2 linked regions of the Azospirillum brasilense genome follow. Each later gene encodes a partner of the first gene's protein in a complex. Links are inferred from orthologs where the notes say so. Each region holds a gene or a part of one and is shown in the gene's direction. Other genes may lie near its edges. The genes, in order: accB and accD.

Region 1 (7,604 bases):
CCGCGGCATAGCGCCGCAAGGCTTCCGGACGGCGGCGCAGCTGGGCCGCCTGCGCAGTGGCGGCCTCCTCCAGATGGGCTTCCAGGCGGCGCAGGGCGTCCGTCGCCGACAGGGCGGGCAGGGCGACGGGCGGCTCCGCTTCACGCTCGGGCCGGCCGATGGCCGCCTTGGCGCGGTGCCGCCGCTGGCGCAAGCGGTCCTCGTTGCGCAGCCGCTCCGCATAGGCGGGATCGCTGCGCCGCCGTTCGGTGCGGTTCCGGTTGGCGCGGGCGTTGCGTTCCTCCCGGTCCGCGCGGCTCTGCGGATCGCTGAGAAGGAAGGCGAGTTCCTCCGCGGTCAGGCGCAGGGAATCGGTGCTGGGGTCGTTTTCGGCAGTCATGCCGAAAGCAACGTTCCAGGCCCCCTTTCCGATCCATGCAACCAAAGAAGGTCACAGGCGCCGGCGCCGTCACGGCGTGTCCGGTCACGGCGATTTCGCTGTCCATCGCAACGGCGCCTCGTGCTAGAGAATGCCCCCGACACGACACGTCACCCATTTCACAGCAGACGGGACCCGGCCGGCCATGACCCCCAGGCAAGCCCTCCAGCAGCGCCTCGCCGCCCTGGACGCGCATCTCCGCGCGGAAAACCCGAACCTCCTCCCGGTCATCCCGACCTTCCGCAATTTCGACCGGGTCCTGGTCCGGCTGGGCCTGCTGGGGCCGCACGAGTCGCTGACCACGCGCATTCCCTGGTGGCCGATGATCGCGGTGCTGGGCACCTTCTCGGCGGGCAAGTCCACCTTCCTCAATGGCTATCTCGGCGCGCCGCTGCAGAACACCGGCAACCAGGCGGTGGACGACAAGTTCACGGTGATCTGCCACGGGCCGGAAACCCGGCGGGAGGCCCTGCCGGGCACCGCGCTGAACGCCGACCCGCGCTTCCCCTTCTACCGGATCGCCGACGAGATCGAGAAGGTCGCGGCGGGCGAGGGCAAGCGCATCGACAACTACCTGCAGCTCAAGACGCTGTCCGGCGATCGGGCGCGCGGCAAGATCTTCATCGACTCGCCGGGCTTCGACGCCGACGACCAGCGCCGCTCGGTCCTGCGGCTGGTCGACCACATCGTCGAGCTGTCCGACCTCGTGCTGGTCTTCTTCGACGGGCGCCACCCGGAGCCGGGGGCGATGCAGGACACGCTGAAGCATCTGGTGGCGAAGACGGTGGACCGCGCCGACGCGCGCAAGGTCTGCTACATCCTGAACCAGATCGACACCACGGCGAAGGAAGACAATCTGGAGGCGGTGTTCGGCGCGTGGCAGCGCGCCATCGCCCAGGCCGGTCTGGTCTCGGGCCGCTTCTACGCGCTCTACGACAGCAAGTCGGCGGTCGCCATCGCCGACGACGCGGTGCGCGCCCGCTACGAGGCGCGGCGCGACTCCGACCTCGCCGAACTCCAGGTGCGCATCAACGAGGTGGAAGTCGCCCGCGCCTACCGCATCGTCGGTATGATCGACAGCCTCGTGAAGGAGCTGAAGGGCGAGATCGTCCCGCAGCTCACCGCGGCGATGAAGCGCTGGCGCAAGCTGGTGCTGATCGGCGACGCGGTGTGGCTGGCCCTGCTCGCCCTGCTGTTCGGCGGGATCGCCAGCCTCGCCGGCGGCGACACGGTGTCGGCCTTCCTCACTTGGCTGACCCAGTCGCAGCCGGCCTGGACCGGCGGCCTGCCGATCGGGGTGCTGGTGGCGCTGGTGGTCCTGGCCGGTCTGTTCGGCGCCGGCCATTTCTGGCTGCGCTCCTTCATGGGCCGCCGGGTCGCCCGCAGCCTGCCGGAGCGCTACGGCGACGTGGACCTCAACCTGCAGCAGGGCTTCCTGCGCAACACCCGCTTCTTCCGCTCGATCTTCCGCAAGAAGCCGGTGGGCTGGAGCGGCGGCGCCGAGAAGCGCATCTTCTCCATCCGCGAGGCGGTGGCGGAGCATGTCCAGCGCATCAACGACCTGTTCACCGACCCCGCCGGGCGGCGCAACCGCGCCCCGGCGGAATGAGCGGACGTCTGTAGGAGAGGGGGTAGAGGATAGGCGATGGCGGGGCGGCGGTGTCTTCTGGCCATGCTCCTGCTGCTGGCGGCCATCGGTCCCGTCCGGGCGGCCCCGCTCGACTCGGCCCTGGACCTGGTCACCGGCAACGACTTCGCCCCCTTCACCGGAGAAGATCTTCCGGAGGGCGGCCTGCTGACCGACATCGTGCGCCGCGCCTTCGACGAGGTCGGGTTGCGTTATGGCGTGCGCTTCATGCCCTGGCGCCGCGGCTACGACGGCGTGCTGGCGGGCAAGTTCCTGGGCACCTTTCCCTACGTCCGCACGCCGGACCGGGAGATGGAGATGCTGTTCTCCGACCCGCTTCTGGAGGTGCAGCAACTCGTCTACCTGTCCGCCCCAGCGGCATGGAGTTCCGGACGCCGGAGGATTTCCGGGGACGGGCGGTCTGCGCTCCGGTCGGCTATGCCTTGCCGGCGGAACTGGCGGAGCTGGCCGCGGCGGGCGCGCTCACGCGGGAGGGCCCGGCGGATCTGCCGACCTGCGTGCGGATGGTCGCCTCGGGCCGGGTGGACGCCTTCGTCGTCGACGAGTTCACAGGGGCGGAGCGCGGTGGCGAAGGCGATGGCGGGGGACGAGATCCGCGTCGCCCCCTTGCCCTACGCCCGTGCCGGGCAGCACCTGTTTCTCTCCCGCTCGCTGCCGGAGGCGGCGGCGATCCTGGCCGCCTTCAACGCCGGATTGAAGAAACTGAAGGACGGTGGAGCCTTCGAGGAGATGTTGCGCCGCCATCTGTCCGCCGCGCCGTGAGGCGTTTGGCGCCGAAGGGGGCAGAACACGCCGAATGGGCGTAACGATTGCGCCATGCGGCATTGCCAGCGCGACGCAAAGTGCTATAAACGCGCGGACTCGATCTTGGAAAAGGGGCGTGGCCCGTGGCCATCGACGCTTCCGTTCTGGTCCTGAACGGACCGAACCTGAATATGCTGGGCGTGCGCGAACCGCACATTTATGGCTCCATGACGCTCGACGATCTGGAAGGCGCGTGCCAGGAACGCGCCGAACAGCTCGGGCTGGCCATCGACTTCCGGCAGTCGAACCACGAGGGCGAACTCGTTTCCTGGATTCAGCAGGCGCGGACGGAGCATGACGGCATCGTCATCAACGCCGGCGCCTACAGCCACACCTCCGTCGCCATCATGGACGCGCTGATCCTGTCCGAGCTGCCGATCGTCGAGGTGCATCTCTCCAACATCTACAAGCGTGAGGCCATCCGCCACCACTCGCACATTTCCGCGGTGGCCAAGGGGATGATCTGCGGCTTCGGCCCTCACGGGTATCTGCTGGCGCTGGACGCCATGGCGAATATCCTCGAGCGCGACTAAGGAACACGGGAAAAACGAACACCATGGCAAGCTTCGACATCGACGGCGATCTGGTCCGCAAGCTCGCGGATCTCCTGCGTGAGACGGGCTTGAGCGAGATCGAGTTTGCCGAGGGCGAGAAGCGGATCCGCGTCACCCGCCCGACGGCCGCCCATGCGGTGGCCGTGCACGCTCCGGTCGCCGCTCCTACCCCCGTTGCGGCTGCGGCCGCCGCCCCGGCGGGCAAGCCCGCCAGCCATCCCGGCGCCGTCACCTCGCCGATGGTCGGCACGGCCTACGCCGCGGCCGAGCCGGGCGGCACGCCCTTCGTTCGCGTCGGCGACACGGTGAAGGCCGGCCAGACCGTCCTCATCATCGAGGCGATGAAGGTCATGAACCCCATCAAGGCCCCGCGGGGCGGCACGGTTGTCGAGGTCCTGGTCTCCGACAGCCAGCCGGTGGAGTTCGGCGAAGTCCTTATGATCATCGAGTGAGCGGGGATCATCCCTTGGCGATGTTCGAGAAGGTCCTGATCGCGAACCGCGGTGAGATTGCTCTGCGCATCCACCGCGCCTGCCGTGAGATGGGAATCCAGACCGTGGCGGTGCATTCCACCGCCGACGCCGACGCCATGCACGTCCGCCTCGCGGACGAGAGCGTGTGCATCGGCCCCGCGTCGGCCCGTGAAAGCTACCTGAACATTCCGGCGATCCTGTCGGCGGCGTCGATCACCGGGGCGGACGCGATCCATCCCGGCATCGGCTTCCTGTCGGAGAACGCCCAGTTCGCGGAGATGGTGGAGGAGCACGGCTTCACCTTCATCGGCCCGACCGCGGAGCACATCCGCATCATGGGCGACAAGGTCACCGCGAAGAAGACGGTCATGGAGCAGGGGCTGCCCGTGGTCCCCGGCTCCGACGGCCCGGTGCCGACGCTGGAGGAGGCGGAGAAGATCGGCCGCGAGACCGGCTATCCGATCCTCATCAAAGCGGCGGCGGGCGGCGGCGGCAAGGGCATGAAGGTCGCCCGCAACCCCGACCAGCTCAAGGAAGCCTACCAGCTCGCCCGTGGCGAGGCGCGCGCCGCCTTCGGCAACGACGAAGTCTACATCGAGAAGTATCTCGGCCGGCCCCGGCACATCGAGATCCAGCTTCTCGGCGACGAGCACGGCAACTGCGTGCATTTCGGCGAGCGCGACTGCTCCGTGCAGCGCCGCCACCAGAAGGTCATCGAGGAGGCCCCGTCGCCGGCCCTGAACGCCGAGCAGCGCGCCTTCATCGGCGATCTGGCGGCCAGGACGGCGGCGGCCATCGGCTACCGCGGCGTCGGCACGATGGAGTTCCTGTTCGAGGACGGGCAGTTCTACTTCATCGAGATGAACACCCGCCTGCAGGTCGAGCACACGATCACCGAGATGATCACCGGCATCGATCTGGTGCGCGAGCAGATCCGCGTGGCGACCGGCGCCCCGCTCGGCTACGGCCAGGCGGACATCCGGTTCCAGGGCCATTCGATCGAGTGCCGCGTGAACGCGGAGCATCCGGAGACCTTCATCCCGTCGCCGGGGAAGATCGACGGCTACCACGCGCCGGGCGGCCTGGGCGTGCGCGTCGACTCGGCGCTCTACGACGGCTACCGCATCCCGCCGCACTACGACAGCCTGATCGCCAAGCTGGTCGTCCACGGCACCACCCGCAACGAGTGCCTGATGCGGCTGCGCCGGACGATCGAGGAGTATGTGATCGGCGGTGTCGACACCACGCTGCCCCTGCACCAGCGCATCATCGCGCAGCAGGCCTTCATCGACGGCAACTACGACATCCACTGGCTCGAACAGCTGATGGGCATGAAGAAGTAAGGTTCGCCGGGCGGTTCGCCAAACGGTTCAATGAAAAGAGCCCTTCTTCCCGATGGGGAGGAAGGGCTCTTTTCATTCTTGCGGGTGCGGGGTTCTCGGATGACAACAGGGTCTTCACGAATTTCACGGACGTTGGCACGGATTTCACAGATTTTTATATTCGTGCCCCGTGCGGGCCTGTTCGATCAGCGTGCGCTGAGCAAGCCCAAAGAAATCCGTGGAATCCGTGCCTAAATCCGCGCAATCCGTGAAGACCCTGTTGCCCGCGAGAATCCGACACGCCGTCACGGCGTCGCGGTCAGCAGGGCGTCGCGGCGGCAGCGGTCAACCACCTTGGCGCTGCAGGGCATGAAGGACAGGTCCTTGTTCAGGCACAGCCGCACCTCGGCCACATCGCGCTTGGAGCAGATCAGCGCCACCGACTCCGGCTCCAGCCCCGGGTTGGCCTGAACGAACAGGCGCTCCACCTGGGTCGCCGGGATCGACAGGTCGAACTTCGGGGCCTGAAGCGCCTCGGGGATCTTCACCTTGGCGAAGGCCTTGCGGACCTGCGCGAAATAGTCGGTGACGGGCAGGCCGCTGCAGGTGCCGTGCTTCGTCCATTGGTGCACGATCAGCCCGACGCTGGGCATCACCGGCATGGTGGCGTCAACCACGGTGCGGGGAACCGTGCGATCGCGGGTGCAGGTGGCCGGGTAGCCGCCGTTGCTGTATTGCGGCCACAGGCCGTGGACGATGAAGCCGAATTTGCGCTCCACCCCGCACTGGTCGGGATCGGCGTCACCCTGATTCTTGGCGCAGTGGGTGGGCGACCAGGACAGGCTGAGCACATAGTAATCGAAGGTGCCGGGCTCCGCCTTGCGCTGCGCCCATGACGCGCCGGTCATCGAGAGAAACGCAACCATCGATACGGTGATGGCTGACAAAACCGTCTTCATGTTGGAACTCCTGCGATGAACACCTCTTTCCGTTGCATACCATGGTGGGAGCCACCTGTCGCGCGGAAGTGGTGCGCTGAGATAACGTTGCGGGGGCGAGGGGGCAAACGGCTATAGTGTCCGCGATGATCGAACTGTCCGCATCGCTGCTTCTGCGCGCCTACGCCGCCGGCATTTTCCCGATGGCGGAGAACGCCGACTCCGAGGAGCTGTACTGGTTCGATCCGGAGCGGCGGGGCGTCCTGCCGCTGGAGGGCTTCCACGTCCCGCGCAAGCTGCGCAAGACCGTGCGGCGCGGCCCGTTCGTGCTGCGCTTCGACACGGCCTTCCGCGCGGTGATCGAAGCCTGCGCGGAGCCGACGCCGGACCGTCCGAAGACCTGGATCAACGGCGACATCCTGCGGCTCTACACCGAACTGCACGAGCGCGGCTGCGCCCACAGCGTGGAATGCTGGAGCGGCGGCCAACTCGTCGGCGGTCTCTACGGCGTCGCTTTGGGCGGCGCCTTCTTCGGAGAAAGCATGTTCAGCCGCGTCACCGACGCCAGCAAGGTGGCGTTGGTGCATCTGGTCGCCCGGCTGCGGGCGGCGGGTTACACGCTGCTGGACGCGCAATTCGTGACCGAGCATCTGAGCCAGTTCGGCGCCATGGAGATCCCGCGCGCCGAGTACCGCCGCCGGCTGGCGGCCGCCCTGGCGGTGCCGACGGACTTCGGTGGCGTCGACCAGGAGGCGGCCATTACGGCGTTGTTCGGCCCGGAGGGCTGAGGGCGGGGCGCTGGGCCGGACTCAGTCGCCCTCGCAGGACAGGACCCAGACGTCGTAGATCGGGTGCTCCATCGCCGACAGGGCGGGGCTGGAGGCGAACATCCAGCCGCTGAACACCGGCTCCGCCTGCTCGCCGGGCTTGTTTTCGATCACTTCGAGGAAGGCCGCAGTCTCCGGCGGCTCGATCGGCGGGTTCTCCTTGCACGCGCGCAGGGTGATGCGCAGGCTGCCGAGCGCCTTGGTCTCGCCGACCGAGATGGTGAAGGTGGAGGTGCGGGCGGTGATCTTGTCGAGCCCCTGCAGCTTGGCGGCGGGGCGGCTGACCATCTCTTCCGGCACCGGAGCGGCGCTGGCCGGGCCGGTCAGGCCCAGGACCGGAAGGCAGAGCAGCGCGGCCGCCAGGGCCGCGCCGCGAACGCGTTTGCCACCGATCGGGCCGGTGAGGCTTCTCGGAGTCGTCGTCACTGGGATCGTCGTCACTGGGGATCGCTTCCGTGATGTCGAACGGCGTGGGCCGAAACCCGACAGCCTTCTAGCCCGGAAGCGTCTCCCCGTCTACTCCGTGCCAGCTTTGTTGGGCCAGCTTTACTGGGTGATGCTGCCGCTGGGACGGGTGCCGCCATAGGGGGCGTTGGTGGTGGACGGACCGGCGGTGCCCT
Region 2 (7,625 bases), 470 kb from region 1 along the record:
GCCGGCGCCGCTGATGCCGATGCCGGTGTCCTCCACCGAGAAGCGCAGGCGCAGCCGGTCCGACCCGGCGTCGGACGGCTCCAGCCGGGTGCGCAGGACGACCCGGCCGGCGTCGGTGAACTTGATGGCGTTGCCCGTCAGGTTGAACAGGATCTGGCGCAGCCGTCCGGGATCGCCGCGCACCGCCGTGGGCACCTTGCGGTCGAGGTCGCAGACGAGAAGCAGCGCCTTCTGGTGGGCCTGCGGGGCCAGCAGCTCCGCCACCCCCTCCACCAGCTCGCGCGGGTCGAGGTCCATCTCGTCGAGGTCGAGCTTGCCCGCCTCGATCTTGGACAGGTCCAGGATGTCGTCGATGATCCGCAGAAGCGCCGTCGCGCTGTCGCGCACGGTGGTGACGAGTTCGGTCTGCTCGGCGTCCAGCGGGGTCAGGGCGATCAGCTCCAGCATGCCCAGCACGCCGTTCATCGGGGTGCGGATCTCGTGGCTCATGGTCGCCAGGAATTCCGATTTGGAGCGGGCGGCGACCTCCGCCTGCTCCTTGGCGTGGCGCAGATCCTCCTCGGCGCGCTTGCGGCCGGTGATGTCGTAGCTCCAGGCGAGGATCGCCGGCTCCCCCTCGAACTCCGTGCGCTGCAGCGTCTGGAGCGCCCAGACGCGGCTGCCGTCGGGCCGGTCCACCGCCACCTCGACGTCGCGGGCGACCAGTCCGGGGCCGTCCTGCGGCAGGGCGCGTCCCTGCAGGGTGGCGCCGGGCAGGGCCAGCGCGTGGCGGCGCCCGACGAAGGCGTCCGGCGGCAGCCCGGCCAGCTCCGCCGCGCGGGCGTTGGCGAAGGCCACCGAGCCGTCGGGCCGCCCGATCGACACGCCGACCGGGCTCTGCTCCAGGATCGCGCGCAGGCGGCGCTCGCTGTCCGACAGGGCGTGCTCGCGCGAGCGGATGGTGGCGACGAAATAGTGCAGGGCGCGCGCCATGTCTGCGATCTCGTCCTGCCCGTGGATGGGGATGGCGACGGACCGCCCGGCGGCCGACGCGGCCATGGCCGTCTGCAGGCCGCGCAGCCGCCGCACCACGTTGCGGTGGATGTAGAGGAAGATGCCGAGGGCCCCGAGGATGGAGACCACGGCCATCGCCAGGATGGCGTTCTTGCCGTCGCGGATCACCCGCTCGAACTCGCCGGAGCGGGCGGCGATGTCCTGCTCGATGGCCAGGAAATGATCGGACACCGCGCCGACCAGCTGGTCGGAGACGTTCTGGTTGCGCGCGATGGAGCCCTTGATGGCGCGGGCCAGCCCGATTTCCGTCAGGCGGCTGTTGAACAGGTTGTGTTCCCCGAGCCCCAGCGCCTCCAGCTCCCGGTACAGCGGCTCCAGGTCGAAGGCGGCGCCGGGGGGCAGGGCGGCCACGACCTCCGCCGCGCGGTCCATGGCGGCGCGGTAGTCCTGCCGCAGCCGGTCCACCCGCGCCTCGTGGTCGGCGCGGGAGGCGGCGAGCATCAGCAGGACGGCGTGCTGCGCCTCCGCCGTCCACAGGTCGATCCGCCGTTCGACGCCCCGGGCCTCCTCCCACTCCTCCAGGGTCCGGGGGACGGTGGCCTTGTCCCGCAGCGCTTCCTCGGCGTTGCGGATGCGTTCGGCCAGCTGCATCAGGCGGCCGACCAGCCCGCCCGTCTCCGCCGCGGCGGCGAGTTGGCGCTCCACCTGGGTGTTCAGGGTCATCAGGTTGGCGATCAGCTCGTTCTTGCGGCGCTGCAGCTCGGCCACGTCGGCCACGTCGGTGCCGCGGTCGCGCAGCCGGTTCATCAGGTCTTCCAGCAGGGCGATCTGGTCGCTCAGCCGGGCCATCACCGATTCGCGCACCGACTGGCTCTGCACCGCCACCAGGGCCGGGGCGTTGGCGGCCAGGGTGCCGCTCTGCTGGGCCAGCTGCGAGGCGTTGACGAGGCCCGGCACCTTGGCCGTGGCGATCTGTTCGAACCCCTCATGGAAGCGGCCGAAGAGGGAGACGGCCACCACGCCGGTGGCGGCGGTCAGGCCGGCGATCACGGTCAGACCCGCCAGGATGCGAAACGCCACGCCCAGCCGGGGAAGCCGCATGCCCGTCCCTCGATTCTTGTCGTCCGCTTGAGATAACACGGGCAATCGACCGGGCGCAATTCACACCCCCGCGTCGCAATCGCACACTGGGCAATGGGGCGCTGGGCAAGGGAGCGCCGGGCGGGCTTGACCCGCGCCGGTTGCCGGACCAAAGCTGATCCGTGGGCGGCAAAGAGGGATGGTCGATGGGCTTGGTCCGGTCTTTCGCGCGCGCCGCGGTGGTCGCCGCGGTTCTGGCGGCGGTGTCCGCGCCATCCGGCGGTCCGCGGGCCGAAACCATGGAGGACGTGCGGGAGCGTGGGCTGCTGCGCTGCGGCGTGTCGTCCAGCGGCGCCGGTCTGGCGGCGGTGGACGACAGCGGCAACTGGCGCGGCTTCTTCGTGGACATGTGCCGGGCGCTGGCCGCCGCCATCGCCGGCAAGGCCGACCGGGTGGAGTTCGTCGAGACCAACTCCGAGAACCGCTTTGCCATCCTGCGCAACGGCGAGGTGGACGTGGTGATGGAGGGGACGACCTGGACCCTGCAGCGCGACGCCACCTTCGGCATCGACTTCCCGGCGGTCTACCTGTTCGACGGCCAGGGATTCATCGCGCACCGCGCCCAAGGCGTGGCCCGCCTGTCCGATCTGCCGCCCGGCGCTTCCGTCTGCGTGATCGAGCAGACCACCACCCTGCGCAACCTGGAGGACTGGATGGCCCGCACCGGCGTGCGCTTCCGCCTGAAGCCGGTGCGCTCGACCGAGGGGGCGCTGTCAGCCTTCTTCAACCATCACTGCGACCTCTACACCAGCGACCGCATCGGGCTGCACGCCCAGCGCCTGCTGAAGGCCCCCGAGCGCGACGACTACGTCATCCTGCCGGAGACGATCTCCAAGGAGCCGCTGGGCCCGATGGTCCGCCCGGACGAGCGGCGGTGGTTCGACGTCGTGCGCTGGGTGTTCCTGGCCACCGTCCTGGCCGAGGAGAAGGGGATCACCGCCGCCAACGCCCCGCGTCTGAAGGAGGAGGCCGAGGATCCGGAGGTGCGGCGCCTCCTCGGGGCCACCACCGGGGTCGGCTGGGGGCTGGGGCTGGACGACGACTGGGCCTTCCGCGTGGTCACGCAGGTCGGGAACTATGGCGAGATTTTCGACCGCCATCTGGGCGCCGCCTCGCCGCTGGGCATCGACCGCGGGATGAACGGGCTGTGGATGAACGGCGGCCTGCACTACGCCCCGCCGCTTGGGGGATGAGGGCGGGTGAGGCGGGCGGCGGGCGGCGGCGCTCCGCCATGCCGCTTGGCCGGCCATGCCGCATTGCCTCATTGCCTTCGCCGCGGCTTTTCCCATGTTGTGGGCATGTTCGGCGAAAGGTTCGGCGAACGCTTCAAATCCGGGCGATCCGCCGCTATGGTGGCGCCTTCCGGGCGCCGCGCGGCCCGCTTCAGGCAGTTTCCCAGGCCATGACCAGACCCAACACCTACCGTTCCGGTCCCGACGAGCGCGGGCATTTCGGCATCTATGGCGGACGCTTCGTCGCCGAGACGCTGATGCCCCTGATCCTTGAGGTTGAGAAAGCCTACCGCGAGGCCCGGGCCGATCCCGCCTTCGAGGGCGCGATCCGCGAGCAGCTCAAGCAGTATGTCGGCCGCCCGAACCCGCTCTACTACGCCGAACGCCTGACGGAGAAGCTCGGCGGCGCGAAGATCTACTTCAAGCGCGAGGAGCTGAACCACACCGGCGCGCACAAGATCAACAACTGCATCGGCCAGATCCTGCTCGCCCGCCGCATGGGCAAGAAGCGGATCATCGCCGAGACGGGCGCCGGCCAGCATGGTGTCGCGACCGCCACGGTCTGCGCGCTGTTCGACATGCCCTGCGTCATCTACATGGGCGAGACCGACATCGCCCGCCAGCAGCCCAACGTCTTCCGCATGAAGCTGCTGGGGGCCGAGGTGGTTCCGGTGACCTCCGGCGCGCGGACGCTGAAGGACGCGATGAACGAGGCGCTGCGCGACTGGGTCACCAACGTCGCCGACACCTACTACCTGATCGGCACCGCCGCCGGCCCGCACCCGTATCCCGCCATGGTCCGCGACTTCCAGTCGGTGATCGGCGACGAGGTGCGCGTCCAGATGCAGGAGCTGGAGGGCCGCCTTCCGGACAGCCTCGTCGCCTGCGTCGGCGGCGGGTCCAACGCCATCGGCCTGTTCCATCCCTTCCTCGACGACCCGTCGGTGCAGATGGTCGCGGTCGAGGCCGCCGGCCACGGCATCGACAAGGGACCGCTTGCCCACGCCGCTTCGATCACCGGCGGGCGCCCCGGCGTTCTGCATGGCAACCGCACCTACCTGCTGCAGGACGAGGACGGGCAGATCCTGGAAGGCCACTCCATCTCCGCCGGCCTGGATTATCCGGGTGTCGGGCCGGAGCACAGCTGGCTGCACGACATTGGGCGCGTCGAGTATGTCTCGGCCACCGACCAGGAGACGCTGGACGCCTTCCAGCTCTGCGCCCGCACCGAGGGCATCATCCCCGCGCTGGAATCGGCGCACGCGCTGGCGGAGATCGTGAAGCGCGCCCCGAAACTGCCCAAGGACCACCTGATGGTGCTCTGCCTGTCGGGCCGCGGCGACAAGGACATCTTCTCCGTCGCCCAGCATCTGGGAGTGAAGCTGTGAGTGTCGCTGTTGACAATGGCCGCATCGCCCGGCGGTTCGCCGCGCTGAAGGCGGAGGGCCGCGCCGGCCTCGTCACCTTCATCACCGCGGGCGACCCGGATCTGGAGACCTGCCGCGCCGTCCTGCACGGCCTGCCCGCCGCCGGCGCCGACCTGATCGAGCTGGGGCTGCCCTTCTCCGACCCGATGGCCGATGGCCCGGCGATCCAGGCGGCCAGCCTGCGCGCGCTCCACGCCGGGACGACGGCGCGCAAGACGCTGGACCTCGTGCGCGGCTTCCGCGCGACGGATGCCGACACGCCGGTGATCCTGATGGGCTATTACAACCCGATCCACGCCTATGGGGTGGACCGCTTCCTGGCCGACGCCATCGAGGCCGGGGTGGACGGGCTGATCGTCGTCGACCTGCCGCCCGAAGAGGATGAGGAGCTGTGCATTCCGGCGCTGAAGGCCGGGGTGAACTTCATCCGGCTGGCGACGCCGACCACCGACGACAAGCGCCTGCCGGCGGTTCTCCAGAACACCTCGGGCTTCGTCTATTACGTGTCGATCGCCGGCATCACCGGCGCGGCCAGCGCCGACAACGCCGCGGTGGGTGCCGCGGTGGAGCGTCTGAAGCGTCACACCGACCTGCCGGTGGCGGTCGGCTTCGGCATCAAGACGCCGGAGCAGGCGGCCGATGTCGCCCGCGTCGCCGACGCGGCGGTGGTCGGCTCGGCCATCGTCACGCGGCTGGCCGGCGGGCTGGACGCGGACGGCAAGGCCCGTCCGGGTCTGGCCGAGGATGTGCTGGGCTTCGTCCGGGAACTGGCCGGCGGCGTGCGCGGCGCGCGCGTCTGAGTGCGTCGGCCGAGCGGGATATCAGGAAGAATTCGATGAACTGGCTTACCAACTACGTCCGTCCCAAGATCCGCGCCCTCTATGCCCGCAAGGAGGTTCCCGACAACCTCTGGCACAAGTGCCCGAGCTGCGAGGCGATGCTCTTCCACCGCGATCTGGAGGAGAACCTCAACGTCTGCCAGCATTGCGGCTTCCACATGCGGCTGGACCCGATCAAGCGGCTGGCCTCGATGTTCGACGAGGGCGACTACCAGTCGGTGGAGCTGCCGAAGTCGGTGGTCGATCCGCTGAAGTTCCGCGACCAGAAGCGCTACACCGACCGCCTCAAGGAGGCCCAGACCAAGACGGGCCGCCATGACGCCATCGTCGTCGGCTCCGGCCTGATCGGCGGGCAACCGGCGGTCGTCGCGGCCTTCGACTTCGGCTTCATGGGCGGTTCCATGGGCATCGCGGTGGGCGAGGGCATCCTGGCCGCCGCCCGCACCGCCATCGCCCAGAAGGCGGCGCTGATCGTCGTCCCGGCCTCGGGCGGGGCGCGCATGCAGGAAGGCATCTTGTCGCTGATGCAGATGCCACGCACCACCATCGCGGTGGAGATGGTCAAGGAAGCCGGCCTGCCCTACATCGTGGTGCTGACCGACCCGACGACCGGCGGCGTCACCGCCTCCTTCGCGATGATCGGCGACATCCACATCGCCGAGAAGGGCGCGCAGATCGGCTTCGCCGGCGCCCGCGTGATCGAGAGCACGATCCGCGAGACCCTGCCGGAGGGCTTCCAGCGCTCCGAATACCTCCAGGAGCACGGCATGGTGGACATGGTCGTCCATCGCCGCGACCTGCGCCCGACCCTGTCGCGCGTTCTGACCCTGCTGATGCAGCCGGTCCTGGCCGTCGCGACGGAAGCGCTGCCGGTCGCGGCCGTCCAGGCGGAGGAGCCGCGCAGCCAGGCCGAGGCCGCCGACGAGACGCCGACCCAGGCCGGCGCCGAAAGGGCCGGCGCCGAGAGGACCGGCTCCGAGCAGCCGGCCTGATCCCGCGATGTCGCTCGCCGATCCGGTTCTCGACCGGCTGAAGAGCCTGCATCCCAAGGTCATCGACCTGTCGCTGGACCGCGTGCACCGGCTGCTCGCCGCGCTGGACCATCCGGAGCGGCGCCTGCCGCCGGTGGTCCATGTGGCGGGCACCAACGGCAAGGGCTCCACGCTCGCCTTTCTGCGGGCAATGCTGGAGGCCGCCGGGCTGCGGGTGCATGTCTACACCTCGCCGCACCTCGTGCGCTTCCACGAACGCATCCGGCTGGCCGGCACGCTGATCGACGACGACCGGCTGGCCGCCCTGCTGGAGGAATGCGAGGCCGCCAACGGCGGCGGGCCCATCACCTTCTTCGAGGTGACGACGGTCGCCGCCCTGCTCGCCTTCGCGCGGGAACCGGCGGACGTGGTGCTGCTGGAAACCGGGCTGGGCGGGCGGCTGGACGCCACCAACGTGGTGGACCGCCCGGCGGTCACCGCCATCACGCGCATCTCCTACGACCACCGCCAGTTCCTCGGCGACACGCTGGAGGCCATCGCGGGCGAGAAGGCAGGCATCTTCAAGCCGGGCGTCCCCGCCGTGATCTTCCCGCAGCCCGCGGAGGAGGCCGCCCGCACCCTGGCCATCCGGGCCGAGACGGTGGGCGCGCCGGTTGCCGGCTGGTCGGTCACCCCGACCGAGGGCGGCTTCCGCTTCGAGAGCGCCCGCCGCCGCATCGATCTGCCGCTGCCGGGGCTGGCCGGGGCGCACCAGATCATCAACGCCGGGGTGGCGCTGGCCTGCCTGGACCATCTGCCGGCCGTGGTGGCCGAGGCAGTGGATGACGCGGCGGTGCGCCGCGGCCTTGCCGCCGTGGAATGGCCCGCCCGTCTGCAACGGCTGACCCGCGGCCCGCTGGCCGACCACCTGCCCGCCGGCTGGGAGCTGTGGCTGGACGGCGGCCACAACGACTCGGCGGGTGAGGTTCTGGCGATCCAGGCCGCGCGCTGGGCGGAGGAGGA

Evidence for each region.
Region 2: the proteins of accB (region 1) and accD are in contact, whole or in part, in a solved structure (PDB 8UXZ), measured with the Escherichia coli proteins. The link is inferred for Azospirillum brasilense from one-to-one orthologs.

The regions. Positions count from the first base shown.
Region 1 is NZ_CP059449.1:1,700,002-1,707,605, forward strand. What follows is about bases 2,287-5,151. They hold accB (acetyl-CoA carboxylase biotin carboxyl carrier protein), read left to right. Parts: upstream 2,287-3,426; coding sequence 3,427-3,876; downstream 3,877-5,151. Other genes in these bases: H1Q64_RS08055 (transporter substrate-binding domain-containing protein), read left to right, coding at 2,287-2,828; aroQ (type II 3-dehydroquinate dehydratase), read left to right, coding at 2,954-3,403; accC (acetyl-CoA carboxylase biotin carboxylase subunit), read left to right, coding at 3,897-5,151. Outside these bases: H1Q64_RS08045 (hypothetical protein), read right to left, coding at 1-379; H1Q64_RS08050 (dynamin family protein), read left to right, coding at 564-2,027; more of H1Q64_RS08055, read left to right, coding at 2,091-2,286; more of accC, read left to right, coding at 5,152-5,240; H1Q64_RS08075 (ribonuclease T2), read right to left, coding at 5,525-6,178; aat (leucyl/phenylalanyl-tRNA--protein transferase), read left to right, coding at 6,304-6,945; H1Q64_RS08085 (DUF2155 domain-containing protein), read right to left, coding at 6,967-7,425; H1Q64_RS08090 (hypothetical protein), read right to left, coding at 7,531-7,604. UniProt on the Escherichia coli protein: This protein is a component of the acetyl coenzyme A carboxylase complex; first, biotin carboxylase catalyzes the carboxylation of the carrier protein and then the transcarboxylase transfers the carboxyl group to form malonyl-CoA.
Region 2 is NZ_CP059449.1:1,224,295-1,231,919, forward strand. What follows is about bases 4,740-7,625. They hold accD (acetyl-CoA carboxylase, carboxyltransferase subunit beta), read left to right. Parts: upstream 4,740-5,627; coding sequence 5,628-6,623; downstream 6,624-7,625. Other genes in these bases: trpB (tryptophan synthase subunit beta), read left to right, coding at 4,740-4,753; trpA (tryptophan synthase subunit alpha), read left to right, coding at 4,750-5,592; H1Q64_RS05860 (bifunctional folylpolyglutamate synthase/dihydrofolate synthase), read left to right, coding at 6,631-7,625. Outside these bases: H1Q64_RS05835 (ATP-binding protein), read right to left, coding at 1-2,094; H1Q64_RS05840 (amino acid ABC transporter substrate-binding protein), read left to right, coding at 2,286-3,326; more of trpB, read left to right, coding at 3,536-4,739.